DNA from 2 places in the Fictibacillus nanhaiensis genome. Region 1 is predicted to be linked to the other one. Evidence: riboswitches for the same ligand, from Rfam matches in the RefSeq annotation. Region 1 holds a riboswitch; the other holds the start of a gene.
The links. Region 1 has a riboswitch for S-adenosylmethionine ahead of ACFS5O_RS13975 (homocysteine synthase). Riboswitches for the same ligand answer to the same signal wherever they lie in the genome.
Positions count from the first base shown of each region.

Region 2: it holds a riboswitch for S-adenosylmethionine, as region 1 does, so the genes downstream of both, ACFS5O_RS04185 (acyl-CoA dehydrogenase family protein) here and ACFS5O_RS13975 (homocysteine synthase) in region 1, are expected to answer to the same signal.

Region 1 covers NZ_JBHUPF010000006.1:2,004,676-2,012,290, forward strand. The annotation lists gene gntK (gluconokinase) at 1-482, opposite strand, end outside; gene ACFS5O_RS13965 (GntR family transcriptional regulator) at 526-1,257, opposite strand; gene ACFS5O_RS13970 (polysaccharide deacetylase family protein) at 1,444-2,232, opposite strand; gene ACFS5O_RS13975 (homocysteine synthase) at 2,431-3,744, opposite strand; SAM riboswitch class I at 3,862-3,966, opposite strand; gene ACFS5O_RS13980 (sulfite exporter TauE/SafE family protein) at 4,009-4,908, opposite strand; SAM riboswitch class I at 5,122-5,226, shown strand; gene ACFS5O_RS13985 (YezD family protein) at 5,507-5,650, shown strand; gene ACFS5O_RS13990 (phosphoadenylyl-sulfate reductase) at 5,746-6,459, shown strand; gene sat (sulfate adenylyltransferase) at 6,487-7,615, shown strand, end outside.
Region 2 covers NZ_JBHUPF010000006.1:74,359-81,973, reverse strand. The annotation lists gene ACFS5O_RS04200 (hypothetical protein) at 25-204, opposite strand; gene ACFS5O_RS04195 (MetQ/NlpA family ABC transporter substrate-binding protein) at 313-1,119, opposite strand; gene ACFS5O_RS04190 (LLM class flavin-dependent oxidoreductase) at 1,143-2,534, opposite strand; SAM riboswitch class I at 2,651-2,752, opposite strand; SAM riboswitch class I at 2,905-3,017, shown strand; gene ACFS5O_RS04185 (acyl-CoA dehydrogenase family protein) at 3,304-4,461, shown strand; gene ACFS5O_RS04180 (DUF817 domain-containing protein) at 4,584-5,366, shown strand; gene ACFS5O_RS04175 (oxalate decarboxylase family bicupin) at 5,493-6,671, shown strand; gene ACFS5O_RS04170 (C1q-like domain-containing protein) at 6,868-7,365, shown strand; gene ACFS5O_RS04165 (hypothetical protein) at 7,438-7,615, opposite strand, start outside.

The DNA.
Region 1 (7,615 bases):
TGGAAGATGAACTCTTTAATTCCTATATATTTTTTTGCTCTTGCTGCGATTTCAGGCTGATCATTTACAATCCAAGCGATTTTACTTAGTGGACTCATTGGATGGATAGGAGTACCTGTTCGCTTATAGATCTCATGTCCGTTACATTGCGTTTTAATTTTCCGTGCCCAAGCTTCACTGCGGTTATCTGCCCAAGTGATGCAAGGTGTTAACGGTTGATCGTCTTCATCCATTGCAATCACGCTGTGCATCGCAGAGCTAAAAGAAATGAACGAGATAGCGCTAGATGGAATTGAAGAGCGTTTGATTACATTTGTAAGGGTTTGCAAAACCGTCTGAAAGATTTCCTCTGGGTCTTGTACCGCAGTCGAAATGTCAGGTGTGTGAAGTGGATACCCGATGTTTTCCTGTGAAAGAACTTTACCTTTTTCGTTAAACAAAACTGCTTTTGTACTCGTAGTTCCGATGTCGACTCCTATCATATAGCTTTTTCTATGTTGTGTACCGTCGATATCCGTCATTGATCTACTCCTTTTCTTGCTCCCGTGCTTTTGATAGCATTTGTTGTGACATCCATAAATCATCTACTTTTCCTTGAACATCATCAAAATTTTGATGAAGCGATTGAATCATGATCTCTCTATTTTTAGAAGAGATCGCATCAATGTAGAGTTCATGGTTCTTCATGATTCGAGAAAGGTCATCGTATTTTTCGTTAAAATGCATGCGCATCGATAATAAGATGAAGCTTTCCATAACAGGTTTTGTATTGTTCCAAATCATCGTGATGTAAGAATGATCAATTGAACGAATGATTGTTTCATGAAACAAGACATCTTGAAGAGCAAACTCGTCAGCGTCTTTGTACTTAATTGCGATCTGCATCATCTCTAAAATTTTTGTGAGTTCTCTCACCACTTGAGTCGTGTCGTTTTTAACAAGTCGTTCAAACACAAATGTCTCAATAAGTAGTCGAACATCATAAATTTCTTCTATTTCTTTTTCTGTTAATCCGACCACAACTGCACCCATACGCTCTAACCGGATTAGGTTTTCATTTGATAGAACCTTAAGTGCCTCCCTTATAGGAGAGCGGCTTACATGATATTCAGCAGCTAATTTATTTTCAGACAGAGTGGTACCGCTTTCAATTAGTCCAGAAATAATCCTCATTCTCAACTCACATGCGACACGTTCTCCAGTTGAAGCTTTTGAAAGCCACTTTTCAGGATAAAGAAAATCATTAGTATCGTTCAACGTAATAACCTCCTTTTGTAGAACGAGTATACTTGTATACAAGTATTATAGTACAGTGATTATAAAATGCAAGCGCTTTTATTTATCGTTAAAAACGAATAGTTGCCAAGCGTTTGATAAAAGGGAGGAGCGAAATTATTAAAATAGAAAAGAACAATTCATTTAATAAATTGTTCTTTTCATTACTTATTCAATTAATGATGGTACTTCTTCTTTCTTCTTCATTTCAGTACCATGAAACTCATTGTATCGGGGGTGCATTTTTAATAGTTCATCAACTGTTACGATTTCATAACCCATTTCTTTTAATCTAGGAAGGATGATCTTTAATGCAGCAACGGTTTGACTTCGGTTACCTCCAGAATCATGCAAAAGAATAATATCTCCGTTTTTCAAATTTGTTAGGATATGTCTAGCGATCCTTTCAGATCCTGGATTAGTCCAATCACGTGGATCTTGATGCCAGGACCAGAGGATAACCTTATATCCCTCTTTTTTCAAGACTTTTAAACTGTTCTCTGTAACCGTCCCACCTGGAGGTCGAAACAATTTTATGTAATCTGAATGATGACCAGGATCTAGAAGATGCTCTGTCTTTCTTGTTTCCACTACTACTTTATGCCTTGAAATTGTGTGGAAACTTGGATGATTATACGTATGGTTGCCAATTTCATGTCCTTCTTTTAGTTCTCTTTTAACAATCTCTGGGTACTTTTCAACCCGTCTTCCAATAAGAAAGAATGTAGCATGAACGCCTTCCTTTTTAAGAACATCTAGGATCTGGGAAGTATATACGGGGTCTGGTCCATCGTCAAAAGTGATGGCAACTTGTTTCTTCTTTGAAGGGACTTCCCAGATCACATCTCCATATTTCTCAACTTCGAAACGATTTACAACACCTGCATCTACTTTAGGCGTGAGAAAAAGAATATGACATAAGAACATCAAAACAATCACTCTTATAGTGGTAAACATTATGAGCCCTCATTCTAAAATTTAATACCTTTAGTATTTGTAAGTAGAAACTGATTTATTACAAAGCAATTTTTCGTTTCAATTAATGCTTTTAAGAGTAGTTGGTATCCCTTTTAGATGCTCGCTGTAAACAGAAGAAATGTCCTTGCAACAAAAAAGCTGTTCAAAGAAATTCTTTGAACAGCCTACGTGTATATTTTACAATCCTGTAGGAGAAAGAGAGATTGCTTTTAATGCGTGATCTAAATCATAGATAAGATCGTCTACGGTTTCAATACCGATTGAGAGACGAATTAATTCTGGACTCACGCCAGATTTTCTTTGTTCTTCTTCTGATAGTTGTTGATGGGTCGTGCTGGCTGGATGGATGATCAATGATTTTGAGTCTCCAACATTTGCGAGGTGGGAGAAGATACTCACATTTTCGATTAACTTTTTGCCTTCTTCAACACCACCCTTAACACCGAATGTTAAAATGGCTCCCGCTCCTTTAGGCAAGTATTTTTGAGCAAGCTCATAATAAGGGCTGCTTGGAAGTCCGGCGTAATTTACCCAATCAACAGAAGGGTGATCCTGTAAGAATTTCGCAATTTTTACGGTGTTTTCAACATGACGTTCTATTCGTAGTGCAAGTGTTTCTAGTCCTTGAATAAATAAAAATGAGTTGAAAGGTGCGATGGAGGACCCTAGATCTCGAAGCAGCTGAACACGTGCTTTTAATATATAAGCAAGGGGACCAAATGCATCCGTATACACAATACCTTTATAACTTGGGTCTGGTTCAGTTAAACCTGGAAATTTACCATTGCTCCAATCAAATTTTCCAGAATCAATGATTACTCCACCGACTGAAGTGCCATGTCCTCCGATGAATTTTGTTGCAGAGTGGACGACGATATCTGCTCCATGCTCGATCGGACGACAAAGGTAAGGAGTTGCCAACGTATTATCCACTATAAGAGGAACCCCTGCGTCATGTGCGATATCAGCAATGGCTTGAATATCTGCAACATCGATTTTTGGATTGCCGATGGTCTCGATGTAAACGGCTTTTGTTTTTTCAGTTATAGCATCTTTAAACGATTGAAGGTTATCAATCTCAGCGAATTGTGTATGAATACCGAGCTTAGGGAGAGTGACAGAGAACAGATTATACGTTCCACCATACAGAGAGGTAGAAGCAACGATTTCATCACCAGAGCCTGCAATATTAAATATGGCATTCGTAATCGCAGCCTGACCGGAAGCAAGAGCAAGTGCTCCAACACCGCCTTCAAGCTTTGCGATAGTCTGCTCAAAAGCGTCTTGCGTCGGGTTCATCAAACGTGTGTAGATGTTACCGAATTCTTTTAGGGCAAATAAGTTTGCTGCGTGCTCTGTTGAATTGAACTGATAAGAAGTGGTCTGGTAGATCGGAACAGCGCGAGCTCCTGTAGTAGGATCTACTTTTTGACCCTCGTGTAATGAAATCGTTTCAAACCCGTACTGTCTTTTTGAATTTTGATCAGTCATTTTGAAATCTCTCCTCAACGTTAATATTTTTATATTCAATCTCATTCAGTTTCAACTTATCCCAGAAAAAAAGACCTCTTCCAAAAGAAGAGGTCCCGATGATTTCACCCGATCGAAGTCTCATCTTTCAGAACAATGATTGTTCTGCTGAAATTAGCACCATGCGTTTCCGCTGGTTGCCGGGCTTCATAGGGTCAGTCCCTCAGCCTCTCTGGATAAGAAGATTTGAATATTGAATTAAGATTTATAATACATAGCTCATAATCAATAGTCAACAGAATTTTTTAAAAATTTCGGATTTTTATTTTCAGGATTGATTTTGACCGCATAGATAACTCCAACCGCCCAAAAAGCAGCAAGTACAAAGTAGATCGAGAACAACATGTTATGTGGCACTCCAAGAGTGTGAAGAAGCGTTCTTGTGTTGGTAATAATGATGAGCCCTCCGACTAAGACCCCTAGTATGTGTGAGGGTATAAGACGGACAAGCCACGCGGCAATGGGAGCCGCAATCACTCCTCCAATCATTAAAGCTCCGACCCAAAGCCATTCAACTTGTTCCCAACCAAGGGCGATAAAGAAACCGAGTGAAGCAGAAACAGCTACTGCAAATTCGCTCGTATCGACAGAACCGATCACTTTTCTGGTTGTTAGATCTTGTTTTGCCATTAGGACCGGAGTAGTGACTGGGCCCCAGCCTCCACCACCTGTAGCATCTAAAAAACCTGCTAATAATCCAAGTGGAATAAGTTGTTTCTTTGTAAAAGGTTTACCATTCGCTGTTTGTTTCTTCTCTCCAAGTTTGAACAAAAAACGATATAAGATATAAATCCCAAGGATAATTAAAAAGATAGAGATATATGGTTTAACAACATCTCCAGGCAGGTTACTTAAAAAACAAGCACCTACAAAAGCTCCTATAGAGCCGGGGAGGATTAGACGAAGAACGACTTGCCGGTCAACGTTTCCGAACTTAATATGAGAAGCGCCGGATGCCGCAGTGGTTACGACTTCAGCAAGATGTACTGATGCAGATGCAGCTGCAGGAGCAATTCCCGCTACTAAGAGCAATGATGTAGATGTAACGCCATAAGCCATACCTAGTGAACCATCAATCAACTGTGCAACAAGACCAATTAGAGCCAATACGATTAACTTTTTCATATTCTTCCTCCTCAAAATAAAAAGGCCCTTAACAAGTGATGTTAAGAGCCTTCGGTTTACCGATCAGCGATACGGATTAAATTTTAGTTAATACTATATGATCCTAAAAGATAAAAAGTCAACTGTTTGTTTAAATTTTTTGTAAAAATAGAAAAATGAAAAAATAGGTCTTGATATCCATTTCAGATATGATATGATTTTATAAAATTTAAACTCTTATCAAGAGTGGTGAAGGGATCTGGCCCGATGAAACCCGGCAACCTGCAATCGTAAGGTGCTAACTCCAGCAGAATGTTTTTACATTTTGGAAGATAAGGTAATACGTTTACCTCCACTATCTTTCCGAAATGGGAAGGTTTTTTTGTTGCTCTTGAGAGTAGTTGATTTCCGCTCCAGAATGCTCGCTTTCCGGGGGGCGTGCGGTGAGCCACCTCGACACTTTGTGTCCTTAGGTGTCTCACCTGTCCCGCTGATCCCCCAGGAGTCTCGCATCTTGCGCTCCAATCAACTTGTCAATGAAGACAAAACAAAAATGACCAAACGACATTTTTAGAAAAAAGCCTTTTAAAGATAGAATGTTAGAAAGGGAGGCAGTGGAGTGGCGAACGAAAAGAGTGCAAACGATTTTCTTCCTCAGCTTAAACAAATGCTGAGCAGTATCAAATTTGGATCGATCACATTAATCGTACAAGATGGAAAAGTAATTCAACTCGAAAAAAACGAGAAGGTCAGAATTAAATAGCTCGCTGACTAGAAAACTAGAGGCGGTTTTAACGATTGGGCAAAGTCCTAAAAACGTTAAAGCCGCTTTTTTAATGGCAAGAAGGAGGTAACACATTGCTAACGTACGAAACATGGGACAACAAAACGCGTGATTTTAACAGTGATAACCCCACAAAAGGTGCACTGCATGTTTTGAAGTGGGCTTATGAAACGTATGAAGATGATCTGGTTTATGCGTGCAGCTTCGGACTTGAAGGAAGCGTCCTAGTTGATCTTGTTCATCAAGTAAAACCGGATGCTCAAATTGTTTTTCTTGATACGCATCTGCATTTTCAAGAAACGTATGAAGTCATTGAAGCAGCGAAGAAAAGATATCCATCCCTTCGTATCAAATTAAAAACACCGGCTTTATCTCTTGAAGAACAGGCAAGTAAGTATGGTGAACAGCTTTGGAAATCAAATCCGAATCAATGCTGCAATATTCGAAAAGTGATTCCTTTAGAAGAAGAACTGAATGGAGTAGCAGCCTGGCTTTCAGGACTGCGCCGTGAACAATCACCTACCCGCCAAAACACGCAATTTGTTAATCGGGACGGGCGATTTAAAAGCATTAAAATTTGTCCGCTTATTCATTGGACTTGGAAAGACATTTGGCGTTACGCCCACAAATATGATTTGCCGTATAACAAACTTCACGATAATGGCTATCCAAGTATAGGTTGTGAGCCATGTACACAAGCAGCACTAAACGCAGATGACCTTCGTTCTGGACGTTGGTCTGGTTTAGGAAAACTAGAATGCGGCCTTCATCAAAGCGATAGCCAATAAAGAGAATCTCAGGAGGAGAGAAACTTAATGAGTACCATACAGCCCCATGGAGGAAAATTAATCAACCGTTATCAGCCAGAGACACCTTATCAACACATAAAAAAAGAAATAACTCTCGATGCGACAGCACTTAGTGATCTTGAATTAATCGCTATAGGAGCATATAGCCCGTTAACAGGATTCTTAAATCAAGAAGACTATCAATCTGTTGTTCATGACATCAGACTAAGTGATGGAACGGTTTGGAGCCTTCCAATCACGTTACCGGTGAATCGCGAAACAGCTGAAGGACTCAGCGTGGGTGAAGAAGTTCGGTTAACGTACAAAGGAGATACTTACGGAATCCTGCAGGTTAGTGATATTTATACTCCTATTAAGCAAATAGAAGCAGAGAAAGTCTACAAAACGACTGATAACGATCATCCTGGTGTAAAGAAATTGCTGGATCGTCCTTCTGTGTATGTAGGCGGAGACATCACGCTCGTTAAACGTCCCCTGAAAAAGGAATTCGAAGCCTATCATCTCGATCCTAGTGAAACGAGAAAGACGTTTCGTGATATGGGCTGGAAAACAGTAGTAGGCTTTCAAACGAGAAATCCAGTTCACCGTGCACATGAATATATCCAAAAAACAGCGCTTGAAACGGTGGATGGCCTCTTCTTAAACCCGCTCGTCGGTGAAACGAAATCAGATGATATACCAGCTGATGTTCGAATGGAGAGCTACCATGTTCTTTTACAAAACTATTATCCAAGTGACCGTGTCTTCCTAGCTGTTTTTCCAGCCGCAATGCGCTATGCAGGTCCGCGTGAAGCCATTTTTCACGCTCTCGTTAGAAAAAATTATGGCTGTACACATTTTATTGTTGGCCGTGATCATGCAGGCGTCGGTAATTATTACGGGACATATGAAGCACAAGAAATCTTTTCACAGTTTACAGCAGATGAAATCGGTATAACGACACTTTTCTTTGAACACAGTTTTTTCTGTAAAAAATGTGAAGCAATGGCCTCTTCTAAAACGTGTCCTCACACAAGTGTAGATCATGTGATTTTATCTGGAACAAAGGTACGAGAACTGCTTCGTAATGGTGATTTGCCGCCTAGCACTTTTAGCCGTAAAGAAGTAGTAGAAGTCTTAATAAAAGGGCTAAGAA
Region 2 (7,615 bases), 1.9 Mb from region 1:
AAGAATGAATAAGTCTTATTGTTCTTACAGGTCTAAGAGATTTTGTTGACGTCTCGTCTTCTTCGATCCATTCACCTGATGGTTGTTTGGATTGAAGATTTCTTCGATATATCTTTGATTCCAATCACTAGTAAATTCTTTATCAGAACAGATACATCCACTTAGATCATATCGGAAAAGGCCACAGTGCGGGCAGTTACTCATACTAATCCCCCCTTGAGTCAACATAACATATTCTATGAACATCTAAGAGAGTTGGCAACGGCATTCGTACAGCTTTTCCAGCACATAAAATGCTGATTTTTATTGAAATTACTTATTCATCCAATCTGGCTTATGAAACTCTTCGAAATCACTTTGAATGACCTTCTTAAATGCATCTGACTCTACGGCAGCTTTTAAATCTTTTGCGAGCTGTGAATTCTTATCTTTTTCAAGTACAACAATTCGATTGATGATATCTTCTGGAAGTTTATCTTTTACTAGCGCATCCTTTAAATCTAGACCTGATGATAGAGCAAAGTTTCCGTTAACTGCCGCTAAATCTACGGAGTCTAGTGTTCTTGGTGTTTGAGCGGCTTCTACAGGTTGGAACTTTAAGTTCTTTGGATTTTTCGTGACATCTTTTTCCGAGACTCTGAGTGGATTTGCGGAAGAATCGATTTCAATCAGTCCATTGTCTCTCAGAACAGTAAGGCCTCTTGCTAAGTTCGTTGGATCATTCGCTAGAGAAACCGTGCTTCCGGGCTTAATCTCGTCTATTGACTTGTATTTCTTAGAATAGATACCGATTGGCGCAGTAGGCACCGTAATCACAGAAGCTAGTTTCATATCATTCTCTTCTGAAAAAGCATCCATGTACACTTTATGTTGAAACAAATTTGCATCTAACGAACCACTCTTTAAAGAGATATTCGGCTGTACATAATCATTGAATTCTTTTACTTCAACTGCGTATCCTTTTTTCTCGAGATATGGCTTTACACCTTTTTCTAGCATGTCGCTGTAAGGCACGGTTGCGCCGAGTGTTATCTTCTTCTCACTCTCACCTGAAGCGCCACACCCTGCTAGAATACCGATTAAGAGCGCTGCTGATATAAAGACTTTGAATCGTTTCATAAGATTTCTCCTCCACTCTCCACTTATTTACTTTCCGTTAACACCGGTCTAAATCTAGCCGCTGGATGATCATTAGGCAGCAAAGGTTGTCCAGGTGTAAACAATTTTTCACGAAGCGTGCCCCTGTTGTACTCTTTTTTGTATAGTCCTCTTTCTTGAAGAACAGGTACAACAAGCTCTACAAAAGCTTCTAAGTCTCCTGGTGTTACAAGGTGATTTAGGTTAAAACCGTCTACGCCAGACTCTTCAAACTGCTTTTGAATACCATCCGCTACCTCTTCAGGGTTCCCCACTATGAAACTACCTCTGTCAGGAGACTCGAAGCGATTCAATACTTCTCCCACTGTTAACGGTTTAGGCGCATCCGTAGTGAGTGTGGCGGCTTTATAATGTCCGCCCTCTGTTGATTTGTTGTACGAGAATGGAAGTTCCGGATCTAACTCTTCATACTCCGCGATATCATAACCGCTCGCTCCATACTGCGCTTTTGCAGCATCCGCGCTCCAAACACTTGCATATTCTTTGAATTTCTCCTCCGCCTCTTCAGTCGTTCTCCCCACCACCACATTTAAAAATGAAAAGATCTTAAGGTTTTCTGGGTTTCGGCCATGTTTGATAGCGCGTTTACGAATGTCGTCCGCATAAAAACGAATTCTCTCTGGTGTTGGACCACCTACAAAGATGCATTCAGCATGCTTTGCCGCAAAGTCTCGTCCTCTCTCAGACGTTCCCGCTTGATAGATAACAGGTGTGCGCTGCAGAGATGGTTCACTTAAGTGAGGTCCTTCCACGCTAAAATATTGTCCTTCATGATTGATCTCATGAACTTTTTCAGGATCCACCAGTTTATTGTTTTCAACATCTTCAACAACGGCTCCGTCTTCCCAGCTGCTCTCCCAAAGTTTATAAGAAACATCTAAATATTCATCTGCGATGTTGTATCGTTCATCGTGTTTAATCATATTCTGCAGTCCAAAATTCCTTGCCGCATTCGGCAGATAAGAGGTGACTACGTTCCAAGCAATTCGGCCATTCGTTAGATGGTCTAGCGTAGAAAAGCGGCGCGCGTTCCCAAACGGCTGTTCATACGTTGTGCTTACCGTCACGGCAAAAGATAGATTTTCTGTTACGCTCGCCATAGCCGATACAAGAAGTGCGGGATCATTTAAAGGAACTTGAAGTCCATCTTGAATAGAAGGTGTCTTGCTTTGTCTATAAACGTCATAAACGCCCAATACATCTGCAAAGAACACAGCATCAAACTTCCCTCTTTCTAAAAGCTTCGCATACTCAATCCAGTATTTTAGATCTTTATAACCTCTATGTCTCTTGTTCTCCGGGTGCTTCCAAAGGCCATGAGAATTGTGCATGGCACTCGTCATCTCAAACGCGTTCAACAAAATTTCTTTACTCAACATACATTCCTCCGTATCCAATTTTTTCGTACCCGTTCCAAGAGAAAATAAAAAACCTCTTCAACTATGAGAAGAGGTTAAAAAATACGTGAAATAAACATACGTATATAGATTTCCTCTTATCTTTCAAGCTTTCGCCTGCTGGAATTGGCACAGTCCTAAAAATAGTTGTTGCCGAGGCTTCAAAGGGCCAGTCCCTCCACCTCTCTCGATAAGAAATCGATATGATTCAATTTAATAACGAAATATACAGGATTAAAAATAGCCTGTCAATGCAATTTAAAAAAATAAAATAATTTTCTTAACAATCAGTTTTTAGTTGACAGTGGTTGGCATTATCCTCTATAGTGATGACTAATAATTAAATATTTTCTTATCAAGAGTCAGGGGAGGAACTGGTCCTACGATCCTGCAGCAACCGCTTTGTTCAAAAGAAAGGTGCTAATTCCAGCAGATGTTTTTTTAATGTCTGAAAGATGAGAGAGCGTGTTAGCATATGGAATCTACGTCCTCTTTCGTCTTTGAAAGAGGGCTTTTTTGTTTTTCCTTCGCTGTTCTTGTGTGTAGTTGATTTCCGCTCCAGGACGCTCGCTTTCCGCGGGGCGAGCGGTGAGCCACTTCGCGCTTCGCGCCCTTAAGGGTCTCACCTGCTCACTCGTCCCGCAGGAGTCTAGCACCTTGCGCTGCAATCAACCTATCGAAGAAGACTTATAACAAAACCAATCCAAAACCAAAAACCACTTACAGATAAAAAAATTAGGAGGGAACTATGAGCATTCCATTGAGAAAAACCACTGAAATAGATCATTTTGAAGAAGCGATAAATACCGCACTAGCACTAAAAGAAGTTTTCAAGAAACGGGCAGAATTTGTAGATCGAGAAGGCGTTTTTCCTTATGAGAATTTCCAAGATTTAAAGGATGCTGGCTTTCTTTCTCTTACCATTCCAAAAGAATATGGCGGTAAAGGGTTAAACCTAGTTGAATTCTTAACCATTCAAGAACATTTAGCGGAGGGAGATGCTCCTACTGCCCTTTCTCTTGGGTGGCATTTGGGTACTTTTTTAGAGGCGGCGGAAAACCAGCATTGGAGTGGTGATGCGTTCGCTGATCTTAGCCGGAAAGTAGTGGAACAAAAAGCACTCATCAACTTGGCACAAACAGAGCGTGCGACAGGAAGTCCTTCTCGCGGAGGTATTCCTACAACAACCGCTGTTAAGAAAGCAGATGGATGGTTGATCAACGGAAGCAAAGCTTTTACTTCTATGGCAGAGGCCCTTGATTACTCGGTCGTAACCGCTACCATTTCAGAAACTAACCATAAAGGATTTTTCTTAGTGAATCATCGTGAAAAAGGGGTTTTTGTAAAAGAAACATGGGACAGTATCTCTATGAGAGGCACAAAAAGTGACGATCTCCTTTTGAAAGATGTTTATGTGTCCAAGGAAAACCTTCTTGTTGTTGAAGATGAGAAGAACATCGTTCCGAAAGGCTGGTATCTTCAAGTCCCTGCTGTGTACTTAGGTATCGCAAGAGCTGCGCGGAATTATGCAATTGAATTTGCGTCAGAATATAGCCCTAACACGTTATCAGGACCTATCTCAGAAGTACCTGAGGTGAGAAGAAAGATTGGCAAGATTGAACTTGAGCTATTCCAAGCGAGAACAATTCTTCATGCCGTTGCTGAAAAATGGGTAAATCAGCCTGAACAACGTAAGAATCTAGGTACAGAACTTGCGGCCGTTAAGCATTCTGTAACGAACAGTGCGAATAGAGTCGTTGATCTTGCCATGAGAATCGTTGGGGCGAGAAGTCTTTCTGTACAAAATCCGCTTCAGCGGCATTTCAGAGATGTGAGAGCTGGACTTCATAATCCACCAACAGATGATGCAATCGTTTATTCTTTGGCGGATGCAGCGCTGAAATAAATGAAGTCAACTGACAGATTCATGTTAAACTCAACATATTTTTGTATGATGAGATTTGGATCACCATAGGTTATTATGGATACAATATATTTCCATATCAATCAATAAAAGGTGGTCTACTCATGAGAGCGCTTCTTACATTCACTTATTTACAAGCTCTTTCTTGCATCTTCCCAGTCATCATCTTTGGGGCGTTAGCTCTTTCAAAGTTCTTCAGCATTCCGTTCATCCCTCGATACGATTTCATACTTCTTTTATGTCTCATCACACAAGTTGCTATGATTCTAACGAAACTTGAAACGATTGATGAACTTAAAGTCATCTGTGTCTTCCACTTGATCGGACTTGCTCTAGAACTATTTAAAGTTCATATGGGGTCTTGGAGCTATCCAGAAGACGCTTATTCGAAAATTTACGGTGTACCTCTTTATAGCGGTTTTATGTATGCAAGTGTTGCGAGCTATATTTGCCAAAGCTGGAGAAGGCTCGACCTACAGATAACGGGTTGGCCGTATCCTCTCTTTTCTTTTGGTATTTGTGTGCTGATCTATTTAAACTTTTTTATCCATCATTACTTGTTTGATGCCAGATGGATTCTGATTCTGCTTTTATTTCCTATCTTTTATAAGACCGTTGTTCATTATACGATCAACGAGCGTGTCTATAAGATGCCGATCCTTCTTTCCTTTTTGTTGATCGGATTTTTTATTTGGATCGCTGAAAACATTACAACGTTTCTAGGTGCCTGGCAGTATCCGAATCAGGAAGCCGCTTGGTCACTCGTTCATATTGGTAAGATCAGCTCTTGGTTCTTGCTCGTGATCATCAGCATCATTATCGTGGCACAGTTAAAACGGATAAAAAGTCACCAAGACGAGATTTTCACGCATACGAAACACCTTTAAGCTACCTTTAGCTTTCAGGTGTTTTTTTGTTATGCCCCTTCGTAATAAATCTGCATGTTCAAGATGTCCCCTCCATATGCATACAGAGATGACGTTTAAACCTTCTAAAAGAGAGGAGCTCATCACATGGATAAGAACCCTAAAGATCAACAGCAACGAAGGCAAATGCAGATTCCTCAGCCGATTCGCAGTGATGGTGCGGGTGCTACCGACTTAGGACCTCGCGACATCATGCGTGACATACAAAATCCGGATATGCTAGTTTCACCTGCAACAGATGCGGGAACTGTGCCGAATTTGCGCTTTTCCTATTCAGATACACATATGCAATTAAATTTTGGGGGCTGGTCGAGAGAAATTACGGTTCGTGAGCTTCCCGTCGCCAAGACGCTTGCCGGAGTAAATATGCGACTTACCCCAGGCGGTGTGAGAGAGCTGCATTGGCACCAAGAAGCGGAATGGGCTTATATGATTTTAGGCCGTGCTCGGATTACCTCGGTTGATCAAAACGGCAGGAATTTTATCGCCGATGTGGGTGAAGGTGATCTTTGGTACTTCCCGCCTGGCATTCCTCACTCGATTCAAGGGCTTGAAGAAGGCTGTGAGTTTTTACTTGTTTTTGATAATGGAAATTTTTCTGATCTTAGTACGTTTTCTATTTCAGATTGGTTTGCACATACACCAAAAGAAGTACTCTCAGCCAACTTCGGTATACCGGAGAGCGCGTTTGCGAACATTCCGACTGAACAACGTTATATTTATCAGTCTACCGTTCCCGGTCCGATTGAAACACAAGCTGTACCTGATCCCTATGGAACAGTTCCGTTAAGCTTCACACACCGTTTAATGGCACAGAAACCTCTCGTTACTCCAGGTGGGACCGTTCGTATCGTTGATTCTACTAATTTTCCGATTTCACAGAGAATCGCTGCTGCTTTAGTTGAAATAAAACCTGGCGGAATGAGAGAGTTGCATTGGCATCCGAATAATGATGAGTGGCAATATTATTTAGCCGGTCAAGGGCGCATGACCGCTTTCGCTGGAAATGGCACAGCACGAACGTTTGATGTAAGAGCTGGAGACGTGGGATATGTTCCGTTTGCGTTCGGTCATTATGTACAAAATACCGGAAATAAGAGCCTCTGGTTTTTAGAAATGTTTAAAAGTGACCGTTTTGCAGATGTTTCTTTAAACCAATGGATGGCTTTAACGCCTAAAGAAATCGTGCAAACGAATGTGAACGCTAGTCCTGAGCTCATGAACTCTCTTAGAAAAGAAAAATGGCCAGTTGTGAAATATGATTAAATGCACGATCATACCTATTAACGGCGATTAGAAACTACTAATCGCTTTCTTTCATTCTTTCTAGTAAAACTACTTCCCCTACCTCTATGCATACACACCACTTACACCTTGTCCGCATAATCTACTAGTAATAATCTGATAGATTATTCTCTGATTTAGATTCTAGTTCAGAGTGAAAATAGGAGGGAAAGTTTGTATGTACCACCATTATGATCAGAATCCTTACGCACATATGAAAAGAGACTGTGAGTGCAAGCATAGAAAGGTTCAGCCTTGCCAGACAGTTTCTGCCTTTAAAGCAGTTAAAGATCTGTTTCAATTTATTTTAGGCTCCACACCAAATCAAGTCATTTATCCGGTAGAGGTTTTCGATAGTAATAATGAATACAATCCAGATACATCAACGTTTGTTCCAAAAAGCAATGGCATTTATACGTTTACAGCTAGTATCTTTTTGCCGATTTATACGGGAACACCGTATTCTGCATTCGTTGGCATTCGTGTAAACGGCGAGATCGTTGCAGGAAGTCAAGAAACGATTACATCGCCAAACGCGATCGTAGCGACATCATCGCTCGTCGAGTTAAGAAGAGGCGATGAAGTTCAAGTCGTTGCTTCAAGTCCCTCAGGCGCAACGATTGAAATTGAAGTAAACCCAATCGCAACTCGTTTTGAGGGTGCGAAGATCGGTTAAATAGGTTTTATTACAGACATGCATAAATAAACCGCAACGGACCTTGTTGCGGTTTATTTATGCTATATTTAATCAATGTCTATTAATTGTTATTAAAGCTTTTAATGGAGAAATATATTCCTTACTACATATCGAAAAATCCGATTGATTACGATTAATTTCCACATACTGTACAACCTTTTCGTTATGAAGAAAGACTAATAAATAGATATCATCTCTGCTATAAATTTTACTTCGGTCTTTAAAATTA